DNA from 3 places in the Plantactinospora sp. B6F1 genome. Region 1 is predicted to be linked to each of the others. Evidence: riboswitches for the same ligand, from Rfam matches in the RefSeq annotation. Region 1 holds a riboswitch; each other region holds the start of a gene.
The links. Region 1 has a riboswitch for cyclic di-AMP ahead of ABNF97_RS03440 (NlpC/P60 family protein). Riboswitches for the same ligand answer to the same signal wherever they lie in the genome.
Positions count from the first base shown of each region.

Region 2: it holds a riboswitch for cyclic di-AMP, as region 1 does, so the genes downstream of both, ABNF97_RS12930 (VldE C-terminal domain-containing protein) here and ABNF97_RS03440 (NlpC/P60 family protein) in region 1, are expected to answer to the same signal.
Region 3: it holds a riboswitch for cyclic di-AMP, as region 1 does, so the genes downstream of both, ABNF97_RS09755 (VldE C-terminal domain-containing protein) here and ABNF97_RS03440 (NlpC/P60 family protein) in region 1, are expected to answer to the same signal.

Region 1 covers NZ_JBEEAC010000002.1:65,607-67,860, reverse strand. The annotation lists gene ABNF97_RS03445 (N-acetylmuramoyl-L-alanine amidase) at 1-724, opposite strand, end outside; cyclic di-AMP (ydaO/yuaA leader) riboswitch at 1,015-1,155, shown strand; gene ABNF97_RS03440 (NlpC/P60 family protein) at 1,168-2,205, shown strand.
Region 2 covers NZ_JBEEAC010000007.1:226,175-228,428, reverse strand. The annotation lists gene ABNF97_RS12930 (VldE C-terminal domain-containing protein) at 1-930, opposite strand, end outside; cyclic di-AMP (ydaO/yuaA leader) riboswitch at 937-1,064, opposite strand; gene ABNF97_RS12925 (cation diffusion facilitator family transporter) at 1,315-2,229, opposite strand.
Region 3 covers NZ_JBEEAC010000005.1:100,329-102,582, reverse strand. The annotation lists gene ABNF97_RS09760 (phospholipase D-like domain-containing protein) at 1-675, opposite strand, end outside; cyclic di-AMP (ydaO/yuaA leader) riboswitch at 907-1,037, shown strand; gene ABNF97_RS09755 (VldE C-terminal domain-containing protein) at 1,041-2,069, shown strand; gene ABNF97_RS09750 (glycosyl hydrolase family 65 domain-containing protein) at 2,093-2,254, opposite strand, start outside.

The DNA of each region.
Region 1 (2,254 bases):
GCCAGGAGCGCTGCGGGACGATCCCGGGTCGGCCGGGCAGGGTGATCCGGTGGCCGTCGTCGGTGGTCCGGCTGGCGCCCTCGGCGATGGTCCGGTACACCTCGTCGGCGAAGGCCGCGGCGGCGTCCGCGCGGTCGCTGCCGGCGTACCGGGCCACCGCGCCGTACCAGGCCGCCGGGTCGCTGGCCGGGCCCGTCGGTGCGGCCAGCGCCCGCTGGTACGACGCCAGCAGCGCCGCCCCGCCCCGGATGTTCGCCGCCGGTTCGGCGCGGAGCAGGTGCTCGTCGGCTCCGGTCAGTGCGGCGGCGGCGTCCAGGGTCTGCCCGCCGGGGGGTGGGGCGCCGGTCCGGTCGGCGTGCGGGCCGGCGGGTCCGGTCGCGGGGCGGGCGGGTCGGGCCGGGTCGCCGCGCCGGTCCTCGCCGTGTTCGGGATGCCCCGGCTCGGCGGCGAGTCCGGCGACGTCGGTGAGGTGCATCGGGCCGTACCCGCCGCTGGTGCTCGGCGTGCCGGCGTTGGTGTCCCAGCGGGATTCCAGATAGGAGACGCCGAGCAGCACGCTCTCGGGTACGCCGAACTCGGCCGCCGCCGCGGCGTACTCCTGTTGCCGGGTGTCGGGGGCCGCGACGGCGGCTGGCGCGGGGCTGGCCGGCAGCAGCGCGGCGGCGCCGGCGATCGCGACCCCGATCGCGAATTTCCTGCTCAGCGGGTGTGTCGTGGGAAGCATCGAACCTCCATGAGCCGGGAGTGGCCTTGATGATCACCCTCCACCCGGGACCGTTGTCGGTCAATACCTGCCGAGCATGCTGCTCACCATGTAGAAATCTTTCACCCACTCCACCACGGATACCGAGCGTGTCCGGCGGACCCGGCGGGGTCCGAACGGCTTTCCCACCGTCAGCGACGGCCCCAATACCTAACGAATCGACTCCAATCACGGGGTTGCGTTTGGATAACACCCTTCTCTAGTGTTGGGGACCGTCGAGCCGACGGCAGGCCGCCTAGCCGGGCGGCGACGTCTCGACACCGCCGAATCGTCACACTCAGCGAACCGGGGACCCGAGCTTCATGGGGTGAATCCGCGTCGAACGCGGTAGGGCGACAATCTTCCCGCCCGAACCCGTCAGCTAACCCGGTAGGCGGGCTACGGAAGAAGGAGTACGGACCCCGGTGGCTCCCCCTGCCCCGCTGCGGTCGTCATCCCTCCGGTCGGCATCCACCGACTCCGGGGACACGAAACCGCGCTCTCGAAGGTCCATTCTCGCCATCGCGATCACCGCACTCGCCAGCGCCGCCGTGCTCTTCACCGGCACGACGCCGGCGCTCGCCGAGCCGACGGTGGCCGAGATCGAGCAGCAGATCGACACCGCCTGGCGCAAGCTGGAACCGGTCGTCGAGAAGCACAACGCCACCCGGCAGGACCTGGCGGCGAAGAAGAAGCAGGCCGCCGCCCTGCAGAAGAAGATCGCCCCGCTCCAGTCGCAGATCGACGCCGCGATGAACCGGGTGAGCGACTTCGCCGTGCAGGCGTACAAGGGTGACAAGGCCTCGGCGGTCAACGCCCTGCTCACCTCGAAGTCGCCGACCGCGCTGGTCGGCCAGCTCTCGGTGCTCGACCAGTTCGCGCGGCAGCAGCAGCGCGAGGTGCAGGCGGTCGTCGCACTCAAGGAGAAGTACGCCGCCCAGAAGGCCCCGCTGGACCGGCTGGTCAGCCAGCTGACCAAGACCGAGGCGGAACTGGCGGCGAAGAAGAAGGAGATCGACGCCGAGGTCGACCGGCTTCAGAAGCTGCGGATCCAGGCGTACGGGAACGGCTCGGCCGGCCCGCTGCGGCCCGCGCCCTGCCCGGCCACCTACCCCGGAGGCGCGGCCGGCAAGGCGGTCAAGTTCGCCTGCGCCCAGATCGGCAAGCCCTACAAGTGGGGTGCCGACGGCCCCGGCTCGTACGACTGCTCCGGCCTGACCCTGGCCGCGTGGGCCAAGGGCGGCGTCTCGCTGCCGCACAACGCCCGCGCCCAGCGCGGCGCGGTGAAGTCGGTCAGCCGTTCCGCGCTACGCCCCGGTGACCTCGTCTTCTACTACGCCAACCTGAGCCACGTCGGCATGTACGTCGGTGACGGCTGGATCGTGCACGCCTCCCGGGCCGGCGAACCGATCAAGATGAAGCGGCTGGGCACCGACATCCACAGCTTCGGTCGACCGGGCTGACGCCTCCCGGACCAGGCCAACGGCAGAACCCCCGTCGCGCGACTGCGGC
Region 2 (2,254 bases), on a different contig from region 1:
CGTCCGGTCGCCGCCGGTGGCCACCCCGCCGAACCCGTTCTTCTGGGCGGCGAAGTCGCACGCCTGTCCCTTCGGATGCTCGCCGCTGCCTCCGTTGCGGAAGCAGGAGACGAACCGGGTGAAGCCGGCCGCCTGGGCCTGCTTCAGCGCGTGCAGGGTGCGCGGGGTGATGCAGCCGCTGGTGGTCGGGTCGTTCTGACTGCACGACTCGTCCGGGAAGGAGCCGTCGGCGTTGCGGGGTGCCGGCCGCGCCGACCCGCCGCCACTGCCGCTGATCCCCGCGCCGGCGCCGCCGCTGTTGTTTGCCGCCGCCAGCGCCCGCTCGGCCTGCTTCTTGCGGGTCTCCATCACCTCGACCTGCTTGCGCTGCTCGGCGATCTCCTTGTCGAGCGCCGCCTTGGCCTGGGTCTCCTTGTCCAGGCTCTCCCGCAGCCCGCGCAGCTCCCGGCTCTCGTTCGCCGAGATGGTGTCGAGTGCGGCGGCCCGGTCCACCAGGCTGGTCGGAGATCCGCTGTTGAGCAGGGCCGAGACCTGTCCGAGCCGGCCGGTCCGGTATGCCATGTCGGCCATCCGGGCGACCCGCTCACCCCGGGTCGCCACCTCGGTGCGCAGCGCGGCGAGCTGCTGGTTCAGTTCCTTCTGCCGCTTGACGGAGTTGTTCAGCTTGTTCTTGGCGTTCAGGTAGCCCTTGCTGGCGACCTGGAGTTGCTCGCGCAGGCTGTCGCTGCCTCCGTCGATGTCGTCCCCGCCGGGTGCCGCGGCCAGCACAGCGGCGGTCGCGTACTCCGGTGCCGCGGCGGCGGGTGCGCCGCCGAGTGCCGCGAGGACCATGCCCAGGGCGATGGCCGCGGTGGTCGCGGCCTTCCGGGACGGTCTCGTGGCGCTCCGCGCGGACGCCGGAGCCTGTCGGGTGGGTGCCAGGAACGGCATATGACAATGTCCTTCCGTCAGCCGCCGACCGGGTTAGCTGACGGGTTCGGGACGGAAGATCCCTACCGCTGGCGCGGATACACCCCTGGTACGTGGTTCCCCGGCTCGCGCGTGCGATTAGGCGACGGCCTCCGCAGGCGCCGGAGGGCGCCGCCCGGCGGAGACCGGAGCCGAGCTTACCGGCAGTTGTCGTCCGGGGATACGTGGCGTCGCTGCCGTCGAATTCACGATTCTCCTGCTTCAGACGGATGTATCCGGACAAAAATAGCGAGCGTGCGGGCGAAACTTAAGATGCCGCTAACTATCGGTGAACCTCTACGCCTGCCGGGGGCGGATTTCCGACAGTTTCCGGCCGGTCGCCCCGACACGCAGCGTCGCGGCCGGTTACCAGTCGGTGGGTCCGCAGCCGCCCAGCGCGGCGTCCGGCTCGACCTGAAGGGTGGCGTGCGAGATGTCGAACTCCTCGCGCAACGCCGACCGGGCCGCCGCGAGTACGGTACCGACCTCCGCGTCGCTGTCCAGCCTCAGGTGCGCCGAGGCCACCTCCATCCCGGAGGTGAGGGTCCAGACGTGCAGGTCGTGTACGTCACACACCCCCGGCACGGCCGCCAGCCGGGTGCCTACGGCCGCCACGTCGAGATGCTCCGGCGCGGCCTGCACCAGGATGCGTACGGCGGTCCGGCCGAGCCGCCAGGTGCGGGGCAGAATGAACAGCCCGACCGCCAGGGCGACGATCGGATCGGCCCAGCGCCAGCCGGTCAGGATGATCACCACGGCGGCGACGATCACGCCCACCGAGTTGAGCAGGTCCCCGAGCACCTCGAGATAGGCGCCGCGCAGGTTGATGCTCTCCTGCGCACCGGGTCGGAGCAGGCCGAACGCGGCGGCGTTGGCCAGCAGGCCGAGTACGGCCACCGCGAGCATCGGGCCGGCCTCCACCCGGGGCGGGTCGGCGAACCGGCGTACCGCCTCGACCAGTACGTAGAGCGCCACCCCGGACAGCAGTACCGCGTTGGCCAGCGCGGCCAGCACCTCCAGCCGGTACAGGCCGAAGGTCCGCTGCGGGGCACCGACCACCCGCCGGGCCGCCGTGATCGCGGCCAGTGCCATCCCGATCCCGAGCACGTCGGTGAACATGTGCCCGGCGTCGGAGAGCAGCGCGAGCGAGCCGGTGACCAGTGCGGCGACCGTCTCCACCACCATCAGGACGGCGAGCAGCACGAAGGCGGCAACCAGCCGTCCCCGGTGCCGCTGCGCCGCCCGGATCAGCGGCACCCCGTGGTCGTGCCCGCCTCCCAACGCGTTCTCCTTTCCCCGCTGTCGA
Region 3 (2,254 bases), on a different contig from region 1:
GCTGCGGAAAGCGCTGGCCAGCGCCGGGTCGTTGTCGACCCGCACCTGGTTCTGCCACATCTGCTGCTGGGGCTTGGTCGGGTTCGCCGAACTGACCACGGTGACGTCGGTACGCCCGTCGGAGAGCTCGCTGAACACCCAGAACTTGTTGTGGTTGATGCCGGTCCCGCCGGACGAGCAGGAGATGCGGCACTGCCAGGTCCAGGATCCGCCTGCGCCGACACGGTAGCTGCCCAGCTCGGTGACGAGTCGGTTCACCTGGTTGGACAGCGCCCCGCAGGACGCGGTGGTGCCGCTGGTGCAGGCCTCGACGATGAGCCGTACGCTGACGCCGCGGGCGTGCGCCGCCAGCAGGTTGTCGGTGATTCCCTGGTCGGAAAAGGTGTAGAGCGATCCGTACACGGTGGAGCCGGGGGCGGCGAGCGCGACCAGGTCGGCGATCTGATCCCGGAGCCCGGGGGTCTGGTAGGGAAGGAAGCGCGCGCCGTTCCGGCCGGGGTCGGGGGTCGCGTAGACCGAATCGGGCACCGGGTCGAGGTTCGGCCGCAGGAAGAGCACGGTGCTGTCACCACTGGTGACGGTCGCGACGGAGGCGGCGGCGGGGGTGGCGGGCAGAATGCCCGAGCCGGCCGCGACGATGACGCCGAGCAGGAGCGATCGAAGACGCCGAGGCATGGATACTCCCCTCTGGGGTGGCGACGGAGGCCGCCGAGGGCCCGGCGGCGGATCAGGCTACCAAGATCGCCCTCGATTTCCAGCCCGTCCGTCGCACCGGCACCGCCGACGTACCTCCCGGCACGCCCCGAGGCAATTTCCACGCCGGATCACTCCGAAATCCACCTGTTCGACCCAGTTGATCAGGTACGCTGACCCCGGTCTCGCCCGGTGGCGCACCCCTCCGCGCCGGCGTGACCGCCGCCGAATCACTCTCGGGTGAGCCGGGGACCCAGGTAGGTGGGGTGAGTCCGCAACCGCGGTAGGGACTTGTTCCGTCCCGAACCCGTCAGCTAACTCGGTAGGCGGGCGACGGAGGGACATGCATGACCGGATCCACACGTCGGCGGCTACCGCTGGCCCTGGCCCTGCTCGCCACGTTCGGCGCGCTCACCGGGGCGGCGCTCCGGCCCGGCGTGGCGGAGGCGGACAGCCCCGCCATCCTCGGCGACGAGGGCGACACGCCGCTCCTGCGCGACCTGCTCGAATCGACCGGCCGAGGCTACCTACAGGCAAAGAACGCGCTGGCCAACGCCCAGGCTCGGCAGGCGAGGATCGCCGCCGAACTCCGCCGGGTGCAGGCACGCATCGCGGAGCTGCGCCCCCGGGTGGAACAGGTGGCCCGGGCGGCGTACCGGACCGGCCGGATCGGCCCGGTGATGGTACTGCTGCACAGCGGCTCGGCCGACGAACTGCTGGAGCGCGCCCGTGGCCTGGAGGCGGTGGCCCTGCGGGACAACGACGCGCTGCGCGGGCTGCACCAGGCCCGGGAGCGGGCCACCCGGGCGAAGCAGGCGCTGGACGCCGAGGTACTCGAGGAGCGCCGGCAGCTCACGATCATGCTGCGGCAGAAGCAGGCCGCCGAGCGGGCGCTGGCCCAGGTCGGTGGCGCCTCCACCGGGGGCTTCGTCAACGCCAGGTCACCGGTGGCCCGGCCGGCGCCACGCGCCGCCGACGGCTCCTGGCCACCACAGTCGTGCAGCCTGCCCGACCCGACCACCACGGGCTGCGTCACCCCGCGCACCCTGCACGCCTACACCGAGGCGCGCCGGGCCGGCTTCACCCGGTTCACCGGCTGCTACCGCTCCGGCGGCCCGTACGAGCACCCGAAGGGGCGGGCCTGCGACTTCTCCGCCGAGAAGGGCGGCTTCCGGGGTGCCGCCAAGGGTGCCGACCGGATGTACGGCAACAACCTCGCCGCGTTCTTCGTCCGCAACGCCGACCGGCTCGGTGTGCTGTACGTGATCTGGTACCGGCAGATCTGGTTGCCGACGACCGGCTGGAAGTCGTACGGCGGGGCGCACGGCGACCCGTCCAGCGACCACACCAACCACGTACACCTGTCACTGATCTAGGTCCGCCGGCCCCCCGGGGCGGGTCAGCTCGGCTCGCTCTCCGGGGTGCGGCGGGCCGGGGCGCGGCCGGCGGGCTGGGCCGGCTGCGGGCCGGTCGGGCGGGCCGGCGGGATGGGCCGGGTCGCCGACTCCTCGCAGCTGATCCGGACCTTCTCTCCGTGGTGCAGCAACTCCAGGGCGTCGTC